2 regions of the Agrobacterium sp. GW821-FHT02D03 genome follow, and region 1 is predicted to be linked to the other one. Evidence: predicted binding sites of a transcription regulator. Region 1 holds the regulator's gene; the other holds the start of a gene.
The links. Region 1 encodes PhoB, which activates phosphate uptake and scavenging genes when phosphate is short. Its sites were predicted from a motif close to TGTCATNNANCTGTCAT; they were not measured.
Positions count from the first base shown of each region.

Region 2: a site for PhoB is predicted at 3,060-3,076, ahead of AC07U5_RS07285 (esterase-like activity of phytase family protein). Genes of this name have one in related genera too.

Region 1 is NZ_JBWKVN010000001.1:2,724,326-2,729,992, reverse strand. It holds gene pstA (phosphate ABC transporter permease PstA) at 1-259, shown strand, start outside; gene pstB (phosphate ABC transporter ATP-binding protein PstB) at 331-1,146, shown strand; gene phoU (phosphate signaling complex protein PhoU) at 1,238-1,954, shown strand; gene phoB (phosphate regulon transcriptional regulator PhoB) at 1,977-2,660, shown strand; gene AC07U5_RS12965 (Imm63 family immunity protein) at 2,744-3,211, opposite strand; gene AC07U5_RS12960 (GcrA family cell cycle regulator) at 3,331-3,867, opposite strand; gene AC07U5_RS12955 (aspartate aminotransferase family protein) at 4,320-5,528, shown strand; gene argF (ornithine carbamoyltransferase) at 5,585-5,667, shown strand, end outside.
Region 2 is NZ_JBWKVN010000001.1:1,556,289-1,561,955, reverse strand. It holds gene recG (ATP-dependent DNA helicase RecG) at 1-1,116, shown strand, start outside; gene AC07U5_RS07290 (hypothetical protein) at 1,124-1,390, shown strand; gene AC07U5_RS07285 (esterase-like activity of phytase family protein) at 1,450-2,937, opposite strand; gene AC07U5_RS07280 (aminodeoxychorismate synthase component I) at 3,102-4,256, opposite strand; gene tgt (tRNA guanosine(34) transglycosylase Tgt) at 4,278-5,408, opposite strand; gene queA (tRNA preQ1(34) S-adenosylmethionine ribosyltransferase-isomerase QueA) at 5,408-5,667, opposite strand, start outside.

The DNA.
Region 1 (5,667 bases):
CATCATCGGCCTTGCACACGCGCTTGGCGAAACCGCGCCGCTCCTTCTCATCGGCATGGTGGCCTTCGTGGCGAATTACCCGACGACCCCGCTTGATCCTGCAACGGCCCTGCCGGTTCAGATCTACATGTGGGCCAATGAAGCCGAACGCGCCTTTGTCGAAAGAACATCTGGCGCTATCATCATCCTGCTTATGTTCCTCCTGGTGATGAATGTGGGCGCAATCCTGCTGCGTCGCCGCTTCGAACGGCGCTGGTAAAGCATTTCGAGGAAATGTGGATACCGGTTTTCTGCTCGGAAATGCGATAAGAAGCAAGGGAGAACGGAACAATGAACATGTTGTCGGAAGCAGCAGTTGAAAAGGCGCTGGACAAGAAAATGAATGAAGTTTCCTATAAGATGATCGGCAAGGACGTCTCCGTATATTACGGTGAGAAGCGCGCCCTTTACGATGTGAAGCTCAACGTTCGCGAAAACACGGTGACGGCTCTCATCGGCCCCTCAGGCTGTGGCAAATCCACCTTTCTGCGCACGCTGAACCGCATGAACGATACGATCGATGGTTGCCGCGTCACCGGCGAGATTACGCTCGATGGTGAGGATATCTACGATTCTGCCATCGATGTCGTCGAGCTTCGCGCTCGCGTCGGCATGGTGTTTCAGAAGCCGAACCCATTCCCGAAGTCGATCTACGAAAACATTGCCTACGGCCCGCGCATCCACGGTCTTGCCCGCAACAAGGCGGATATGGACCAGATCGTCGAGTCCGCCCTGCAGAAGGCAGGCCTCTGGAACGAAGCGAAGGACCGCCTGCAAGAATCCGGCACGGGGCTGTCCGGCGGCCAGCAGCAGCGCCTGTGCATCGCACGTGCCATCGCCGTTTCACCGGAAGTCATCCTCATGGATGAGCCATGCTCGGCGCTTGACCCGATCGCGACCGCCAAGGTGGAAGAGTTGATCCACGAGCTTCGTGCCAACTACACCATCGTCATCGTGACACACTCGATGCAGCAGGCCGCTCGCGTTTCGCAGCGTACCGCCATGTTCCACCTCGGCCACCTGGTTGAGGAGAACGATACGGACAAGATGTTCACCAACCCGGATGACCAGCGCACCCAGGACTATATCATGGGTCGTTTCGGCTGATCCTGCTCTTGCTTGCGCATCCCACCGCGCCTGTCGCTTGAGCCACTAAAAAGGCTTGCGACAGGGCGTTTCGAAACTGGAGACTACGAACATGTCGACACATTCCCACATCATGTCCGCCTATGATGAGGAGCTGAAGTTCCTCAGCCGCCGGATCGCCGAAATGGGCGGCTTGGCCGAGCAGATGTGCGCCGATGCCGTGCGCGCACTCGTCAATTCCGATGCGGCCCTGGCACAAAAGGTCATCTCGGACGATACGATCCTCGATCACGCCGAGCGCGAAATCGGCGACAAGGCGATCGTCACCATTGCCAAGCGCCAGCCGATGGCAGCAGACCTTCGCGAAATCATCGGTTCGCTGCGCATTGCCGCAGACCTGGAGCGCGTCGGCGATCTGGGCAAGAACACCGCCAAGCGCGTCATCGCTGTTGCCGGCACCGGCGTTCCGCGCAAACTGGCGCGTGGCCTTGAGCATCTTTCGGAACTGGCGCTTGTGCAGTTGAAGGAAGTGTTGGACGTCTACTCCACGCGGTCAGCGGAAAAGGCCCAGGCCATCCGCGAGCGCGACGAGGAAATCGACGCGATGTACACCTCGCTCTTCCGCGAGCTTTTGACCTACATGATGGAAGATCCGCGCAACATCACCACCTGCACGCATCTTCTGTTCTGTGCCAAGAACATCGAGCGCGTTGGCGACCACGCCACCAACATCGCCGAGACCATCTACTACATGACCACTGGCAGCCAGCCGGAAGGTGAGCGTCCGAAGGACGATAGTTCCAACACGCTCGGCGCTGTGACCGAGTAAGCGACAGATAGGATCTGGAGCCATGGTGCCAAAAATCGCCGTTGTCGAAGATGAGGAGGCGCTGAGCGTCCTCCTCCGTTACAATCTCGAATCCGAAGGCTATGACGTGGACACCATTCCGCGTGGCGACGAGGCGGAGATTCGCCTTCAGGAGCGCACGCCGGATCTTTTGATCCTCGACTGGATGTTGCCGGGCGTCTCCGGCATCGAGCTTTGCCGTCGCCTGCGCATGCGGCCGGAAACCGAACGTCTGCCGATCATCATGCTGACGGCGCGCGGTGAGGAAAGCGAAAGGGTTCGTGGTCTGGCGACGGGCGCGGACGACTATGTCGTGAAGCCCTTCTCCACGCCGGAACTGATGGCGCGCGTTAAAGCGATGCTGCGCCGCGCCAAGCCGGAGGTCCTGTCCTCGGTGCTGAAATGCGGCGATATCGAGCTCGATCGTGAGACGCACCGTGTCCATCGCAAGAGCCGCGAAGTCCGTCTCGGGCCGACCGAATTCCGCCTGCTGGAATTTCTCATGACCTCGCCAGGTCGTGTGTTTTCCCGTTCCCAGCTTCTCGACGGTGTCTGGGGACATGATATCTATGTGGATGAGCGCACGGTGGACGTCCATGTCGGTCGCCTGCGTAAGGCGCTGAATTTCTCCAGCATGCAGGATGTCATTCGCACCGTTCGGGGCGCCGGCTATTCCATGGAAGCCTGATCGGCCTCGGGAGCGCTTTGCTTGAAGGTACAAGCGCTCCTATTCTCGCCGTGTCAGAGAGGGTAGCCCTTGGCTTCCCGGCGTCAGATCAATGTGGACGGAACGGGATATCGCGCGGCGTCTATCTCGTCCTTAGACAACGGGCTGCGGGTCAGCACCTCAGCATAATTGGCTCGAGTTCGAGCGCCATAGCTCTCCTTGATCGCGCCCATCAGTTCGATCTCCTGGTACATCCAGTTCCAGCGCGAATAGTCGTCCGGGCCGGTCGACTGGCGGTCTGCCTTTTCCCGAACCGCAAGCTCGCGATCGCGCACCACTTCTCCCGCCACGATCGACATCAACTGGAAGGCGGCATCGTCCATGTCCTTGGCTTCCCGACGCCAATATTCCTCTCCGCGCTCCTCGCAGATCAGCCAGTAGCTGCCGCGTCGCCATTCGACGTAAACGGTTCCGTCGCCACGTGCGCGGCGCGGGATTGGCGGGAAGGGCGTGTCGACGGCCCCGGCCCATAGCGCCGAGATATAGTCGTGCAGTGTGTCGATCGCGTCCATGATGATAGTCTGGGCGCGATTATTGCTGCAGGCAAGCTTGGATTATTTGGCAAAGCTGGAGACCGCCCAATAAAAAAGCGGACCGAAGCCCGCTTTCTGAATTGGTTCTGAGACAGACCTTACGCCTTGCGGCGTTCGCTGACCGGCTGGTAGGCCATCTTCGCGTGGAACTTGCAGTAGGGCGAGGCTTCAGACGCCTCGCAGCCGCAGAAATGGAAGTCGTCCTTGAGCGGGTCGCCCACCGGCCACTTGCAGGTGCGCTCGGTCAGTTCCGTCAGCGTCAGGCGACGCGAGATCGGGATAACGACATTGTTGGAAGAACGAACATATTCCATGGGCTCGACGGTGTCGATGTCCATGTCTTCCTTGAAAGCGAGGGCACCAGAGCTACGGGCCGGTGCTGGACGGCTGGTCGCAGCGCGGGCCGGAGCCGCATAGCTTGCCGGACGCGGCGCTGCTGCGGGACGCTTGGGCGCAGGACGCGACGTGGCGACCGTGCCGCCGGCCTTGGCGCGACCTGGCAGGTTGAGGCGGTGAACCTTGCCGATGACGGCATTGCGGCTCACACCGCCTAGTTGTGCTGCGATCTGGCTTGCGCTAAGCCCTTCGGACCATAATCTCTTGAGCTTTTCTACTCGTTCGTCCGTCCAGTTCATGCCGCTTCTCCGCTCGTCGCGTTGTTTTCGGGCAGAATCCACCTACTATGCCATGGAGTGAACCACGCGCAGGCCATTCGCCAGATTGTAGGTGACTAGTTCCGCCGCATTGCAGTCTAGTAATTGACGGTTAACCTAATCGTCGGTTGACTCCGTGACAAGAGTCGCAGGAATCATCTGGAATCGATTTTCCGGTTTTCCCCAACTTGCTTCCCCTGTGAGTCAGAAAGGCAACACCTCGGGCCTGCGCGGCAAGCACCTACCAAGGCTTGTAACTGCCCGGAAGTGCCGAGATTTGTTGACATTAGGCGGGGAAGTGACAATAGTGCTCTCGCAATGAAGACAGCATGCAGGCCGCCGCGAGGCGGCATTTTTGATTTTCAGGGCAGGGATAACCCGCGAGCCCTATTGACAGTCGTCTGTCCCGACTTGACGTAAGGAGTGATGTCGCCATGGCCGAAACTGCCCCCAAATCCGGGCCGTTGTTCGATACGTTTTCCAGAGCCCCCCTGCGCTTCGAACGAGGCGAGGGCGTTTGGCTGATCACGGAAAGCGGCGAGCGATATCTCGATTTCGGTGCGGGCGTTGCGGTTACCTCGGTCGGCCATAGCCATCCCCATATGGTTGAATCCCTCAAGGCACAGGTCGAGAAGGTCTGGCATTTGTCCAACCTTTATGAGGTTGCAGGCCAGGAAGTGCTGGCAAAGCGGCTGACGGATGCGACATTCGCCGACAAGGTGTTCTTCACCAACTCCGGTGCGGAGGCGCTGGAATGCGCCATCAAGACGGCACGCCGTTATCAGTACACGCACGGCCATCCGGAAAAATTCCGCATCATCACCTTCGAAGGTGCATTCCATGGCCGCACACTCGCCACCATCGCAGCTGGCGGCCAGGCCAAATATCTCGAGGGCTTCGGCCCCAAGGTGGAAGGCTTCGACCAGGTGCCATTCGGCGATCTCGAAGCGCTGAAGGCGGCGATCGTTCCGGAAACGGCTGCCCTTCTGATCGAGCCGATCCAGGGCGAAGGCGGTATCCGTGTCGTTCAGCCCGAGTTCCTGCGCACGCTGCGGGCGCTCTGCGAAGAGCACGGCCTGCTTTTGATCTTCGACGAAGTGCAGACCGGCGTTGGCCGTACCGGCAAGTTCTTTGCCCATGAGCGCTCGGGCGTCACGCCCGATATCATGGCAGTTGCCAAGGGCATTGGCGGTGGCTTCCCCTTCGGTGCATGCCTCGCAACGGCAGAAGCCGCGTCCGGCATGACAGCAGGCTCGCACGGCACGACCTATGGCGGCAATCCGCTGGCCATGGCAGCCGGCAACGCCGTGCTGGATATCGTTCTGGCCGACGGCTTCATCGAGCATGTGCGCGATGTCGCGCTGATCTTCCGCCAGGGACTGGCGTCGCTGAAGGACCGTTATCCGGATGTGATCGAGGAAATCCGTGGCGAAGGTTTGCTGCTCGGCATCAAGGCGCGGGTTCCATCCGGCGATCTGCTCCAGGCCATGCGCGCGGAGCATCTTCTTGGCGTTCCGGCAGGCGATAACGTGATCCGCCTGCTGCCGCCGCTCGTGGTTACGGCAGAAGAAGCGCGTGATGGGCTTGCGCGCATCGAGAAGGCTGCCGAAGCACTCACCACCAAACTGGCAAAGAGCGCCTGACGAGGCGTATCAGGGCCGGCGTAAAGGGTGGCCCGCATTGATGGGACTGAATTAAAATGGCAAAGCATTTCCTCGATCTTTCGGCCGTCGGCTCGGAAGACCTGCGGCTCATTCTGGAAGACGCCAAGAGCCGAAAGAT
Region 2 (5,667 bases), 1.2 Mb from region 1:
ACGGAAATTCTGGCGCGCCAGCATTTTGCGACGATTACGAAGTACGCTGCAGCCGCTGGCATCTCCTGCGAGGTTCTGACGGGCAGAACCAAAGGCAAGGAGCGCCGCGAAATCGAGGAGCGCATCGCATCCGGCGAAGCACAGATCGTTATTGGCACGCACGCCCTGTTTCAGGACAGCGTGTCCTATAAGAACCTCGTCCTCGCCGTCGTGGATGAACAGCATCGCTTCGGCGTGCATCAACGCCTCCGTCTCACCGCCAAGGGCATCACGCCGCATATGCTGGTCATGACGGCAACACCCATTCCCCGCACGCTGGTTCTCGCCGCCTTCGGCGATATGGATGTCTCCAAGCTGACGGAAAAGCCCGCAGGCCGAAAGCCTATCCAGACGGTGACCATTCCCAATGAGCGGATCGGTGACATCGTCGACCGGCTGCGCAGCGCTTTGGCGGAGGGCAAGAAGGCCTACTGGATTTGCCCTCTGGTTGAAGAATCAGAGGAATCGGATCTCATGTCGGCAGAGGAACGGCATGCGGTGCTGTCACAATCCTTGGGCGCCAATATCGGCCTCATCCACGGGCGGATGAGCGGGCCTGAAAAGGATGCGGCGATGCTCGCCTTCAAAAGCGGCGAAACACGCTTGCTTGTGGCAACCACTGTCGTCGAAGTGGGCGTGGATGTGCCGGATGCCACGATCATGGTCATCGAGCACGCCGAACGCTTCGGCCTTGCCCAGCTTCATCAGCTGCGCGGTCGTGTCGGACGTGGCGACGAGGCCTCCACCTGCATATTGCTGTACAAGGGTCCGTTGAGTGAGAACGGCAAGGCCCGTCTCTCCATCCTGCGCGATAGCGAAGACGGCTTCCTGATTGCCGAAGAGGATCTGAAGCTACGCGGCGAAGGAGAACTCCTCGGCACCCGCCAATCCGGCACGCCTGGCTTTCGCATAGCGAGCCTCGAGGCGCATGCCGATTTGCTGGAGATCGCCCGCAAGGATGCAGCCTATATGATAGAAAAAGACGCCGAGCTTGTGAGCGAGCGCGGCAAGAACCTCAGAACCCTGCTTTATCTCCATCGCAGGGACGAAGCCATCCGCTTCCTCCACGCAGGCTGATACACTCATGACAATCACACCCAACCCGCCACCGGCCTTCCAGAAGGGCTTTGCCCTGTGTTCGCCTGAAAACATTCTTCAACCGAAGACCTTCGCCAAGAGCGAGAAGAAGGCGATCGCAAAAGGCTTCAAAAAGCCCGGTCGCAAGCAGGCCTGGGCAGACGCTCTGGAACAGGGCTGGAGCGTCAGGCTCGTATATATGCGCCTCTTCGTGCCGGTGTTTCATTCCACCACGTCCGGCACGCAGGAAATCGAAGGGATCGACGACGATTGATATGCGTAAAAAAGCCGCGCCGAATGTTTTCGGCGCGGCTCTCACGAAGCGCTCTGTTTTTAGCGCTTGGCAACGCCCGGCAGTGTCACGCGGAACACCTGGAACATGGTGTCCACATCCGCATCACCTTCCGCCTTGTACGACTTCCCAACCTGGAAACCGTCCTGCGTCAGGAAGTCGTTGTCATTGGCGACGAAGAGGAAATAATCATCCGGTGCGGAAGCATCGAGGACGCTTGCAATCGACATAGCCTCCCACTTCTCCGACAGGTTGTTCTTGTCGTTCGGGGCGCCATTGTGCAGGCCGACGCGGGCAAGCTCCTTGCTGTCGTTCAGATCGATGAAGTCATGCAAAGCGGCTGGCTTGATGGCGCTATCCAGGACACCCTTGGGCGCAACCGGCTTCACATCGTCGAATTCGCCACCGGCGATGTCCGTCGCGCCGGAGAGATCTACAAGTTCTATTCTGCGGTAGACCGACGTATCGCCCTTCATACCCTGACCATTGTTGCTGTCGCGCGCCAGCATCAGGAATGCCTTGTCCGACAAAGCCAGGATCTCGCTCTGTGCTGCGACGAGCTTCTTGTCCTTGCCCTCGAACTTCGGCAGCGGCACGACATATTCATGCACGAGCTTCAGGTGATCGACATCGGTCGCATCATAGACCAGTGCGCGGGTGTGATCGCGGGTCGACGAGGAATCGCCGCCATCCTGACGGGTTGCCGATTGCAGAACGGCGATAAGATATTTGCCATCCGGGGTCAGCGACATGCCTTCCAGACCCTGATTGTTCTGGCGCCCGGTTTCGGGGTCCTTCGGATCGGGCTTCTTGCCACCTTCGCCCACATTGTTGGACGAGAAGTTGATCTCACCCTTGCGCATCGGCAGCAGCGCCTTTGGCGGCTGCGTGGCCGAGATCATCTTACCGTCGGTAGAGAAGTGATAGATATAGGGGCCGTACTCGTCGCTGATGAGGAACGAGCCGTCCGCCAGACGCACCACCGCCTCGGCATCGAGAGAGACTTTGCCTGTAGACGCAAAAGGCAGCACTGGCGTCGTGCCACTCGCCGGACGGGTACCGGCCTCAGGGTCGAGGCCTGTCATGTTCTTGCCCTGCTCATCGGTCAAAAGCAGCGTATCGGCAAGCGTCGCCTGAACACCCGTCTGCTGCTTGTCCGCAGCCACGTCGCCGCCCGTTGCGGGCATCAGCGTCACGTCGATCTTGTTGATTCGGGCATTGTAATCCGTCGTTCCTTCGACATTGTAGCCACGGTCCGGCAGCAACCATAGGGAACCGCGATAGCCATCGCCTTCCCTCTTCCAGCTGGTGCCATCGATCGCCATACCCGAGCCGGAGCCAAAGGTTTCGCCGAACTTGTCGCGCTGGCTGGCGGGAATACGACCAACGGCGACCAAGCCCTTGCTCGCGTATCTGACGCCGTTTGCAGCGGCGGTGGTTTCAGCCATCACGGCAGCAGGAAACATGAAGATCGATGCCGCCAGGGCGGCAGCAAGCCGGCGAGAGGCAGAGAAACGGAGTGATGTCATGGAACGGTATCCTTGAGAAAACAAAGAAAGACGAAGTCTTCGACACAGCATGTAGCGCGGGCGCACCATGTTCCGGTTCGTGAAGAAGCCTGCTCCCTGGCATCCGTCTCTAAGATCGATCCATGACACTTGCATGACGGCTGAGATTTATGCCGTTGGCAGGCTTAGACGAGCTTTCGGTCGCCGGCCGCAAACTTTGCCTTGAGAAGGCATTCGTCATATTCGGACTGCGCGGTGGAATCGAAGACAATCCCGCCACCGACATTGAAGGTCGCGCGCCCATCGTCGAAAAGGGTGATGGTGCGGATCGCGACCGAGAACCGCATGTCACCCTTTGGTGAAATCATGCCGATCGCGCCGCAATAGACGTCGCGCGGTCCGACCTCCAGGTCATGCAATATCTCCATCGCCCGCATCTTCGGTGCTCCCGTTACCGAGCCGCACGGAAACAGTGCTGCAAAAATATCGGCGATCGTCATGTCCGGCAGGAGCTCTGCGCGCACATGGCTGACCATCTGGTGCACGGTCGGATAGGTCTCGATCTCGAAGAGCTTTGGCACATCCAGAGTACCGACTTCTGTGATCCGCGAAATGTCGTTGCGCAGAAGATCGACGATCATGCGGTTTTCGGCGAGCGTCTTCTCGTCCTTGCCCATAGCGGAAATGATCGCCGCGTCCTCATCAGCCGACGCTCCGCGCTTGACCGTACCCTTCATCGGATGGGTCTCGATCCAGCCATCCGCATTAATGGAGAAGAAGAGTTCCGGCGAGCGTGACAGGATGATGGGGCCGTCCAGATGAACCAGCGCACCATATTTGACTGGCTGTCGCTCGACCAGAGACCAGAAGGCGAGAAGCGGATCGCCATGCCACCGACCAGTGACAGGCATGGTAAGGTTAGCCTGGTAACAATCTCCTTGGCGGAGATGCTGATGCAGTCGATTGAACTGTTTCTCGTAATCAGCAAAGGTCCATGACGCCGTGAGATCGCTCAAAAAATCGTCAGGCACCATAAGTTTCAATGGCTTGGATGCCGCATGTGTATCACCGGATGGTGACGAAAACACACCAAAGCACAATAGCGGGCAAGCCCGATCTTGCTCTGCCAGAGGCCTCAGCTTGGGCTCGAAAAGGTATCCTGCCTCATAGGACATATAGCCGGCTAAATATTTTCCGCTGGTTCTGGCGGCCTGCATTTTTTCAAGCGCAGGAAACACGTCGCTGGCCTCATGCGCAACGATAATCTCCTCCGGCTCCGTAAACAGCGTCACGGTGCCGGTCGTATCGTCACGAAAAAGAACGTAAGGCGCATCTAGCATTCAGCTATCCGATGATGGTTGTCACACCGGATCGATATCGCCTTTCGCCCACATTTCAATGGTCTCCGCGTAGAAATCCGGAAAGCGACCTTCTTCGATCGATTTGCGAATCCCCTGCATCAACTCCTGATAATAGGCGAGATTGTGCCAAGACAGAAGCATGCCACCGAGCGCTTCATTGGAACGTACCAGGTGATGGAGGTAAGCCCGCGAATAATCGCGCGATGCCGGGCAGTTGGACTGCTCATCCAACGGACGCATGTCTTCCGCGTGGCGGGCGTTGCGGATATTCACCCTGCCTCGGCGGGTAAAGGCAAGGCCATGACGACCGGAGCGGGTCGGCATCACGCAATCGAACATGTCGATGCCGCGTGCCACGGATTTCAAGATATCGTCCGGCGTGCCGACGCCCATCAGGTAGCGTGGCTTTTCGGTCGGCAGAACCGGCAGCGTCGTATCGAGCATGGCAAGCATCACGTCCTGCGGCTCGCCCACCGCAAGACCGCCCACGGCATAGCCCTTGAGATCGAGTTGTTTCAGCCCTTCGGCGGAGCGAATACGCAGGTCAGGCTGGTCGCCACCTTGGACGATGCCGAACATCGCCTTACCCGGCTGCTCGCCGAATGCAACCCGGCAGCGTTCCGCCCAGCGCAAGGACATTTCCATCGCGCGTTCGATTTCCTTGCGCTCGGCAGGAAGTGCCACGCATTCATCGAGCTGCATCTGGATGTCCGAATCGAGCAACCCCTGGATCTCGATGGAGCGTTCCGGCGACATGTGATGAAGCGAGCCATCGACATGGCTCTTGAAGGTCACGCCCTTCTCATCCAGCTTGCGCAGGCCAGACAGCGACATCACCTGGAAGCCGCCACTGTCTGTCAGGATCGGATGCGGCCAGCGAATCAGCTCATGCAGACCACCCAGACGCGCCACACGCTCCGGGCCGGGGCGCAGCATCAGGTGATAGGTGTTGCCGAGAATGATATCGGCGCCAAGCTCCCGGACCTGATCGAGGTACATCGCCTTGACGGTACCGACGGTGCCAACCGGCATGAAGGCGGGCGTGCGGATGACGCCGCGCGGCATCGCCACTTCGCCGAGACGCGCGCCGCCGCTGGTTGCTCTAAGGGTGAAGGTGAAGTTCTCGTGCATCAGACTTTCCGGAACAGCAGGCTGGAATCGCCATAGGAATAGAAGCGGTAGCCGGTTTCGATGGCATGAGCATAGGCAGCCCTCATCGTCCCCAGCCCGCAGAAGGCCGAAACCAGCATGAAGAGCGTGGACTTCGGCAGGTGAAAATTGGTCATCAGAATATCGACCGCTTTGAAGCGGTAGCCGGGCGTGATGAAGATACCGGTGGCGCCGGACCATGGACGTATCTGCCCGTCATCACCAGCCGCACTTTCGATCA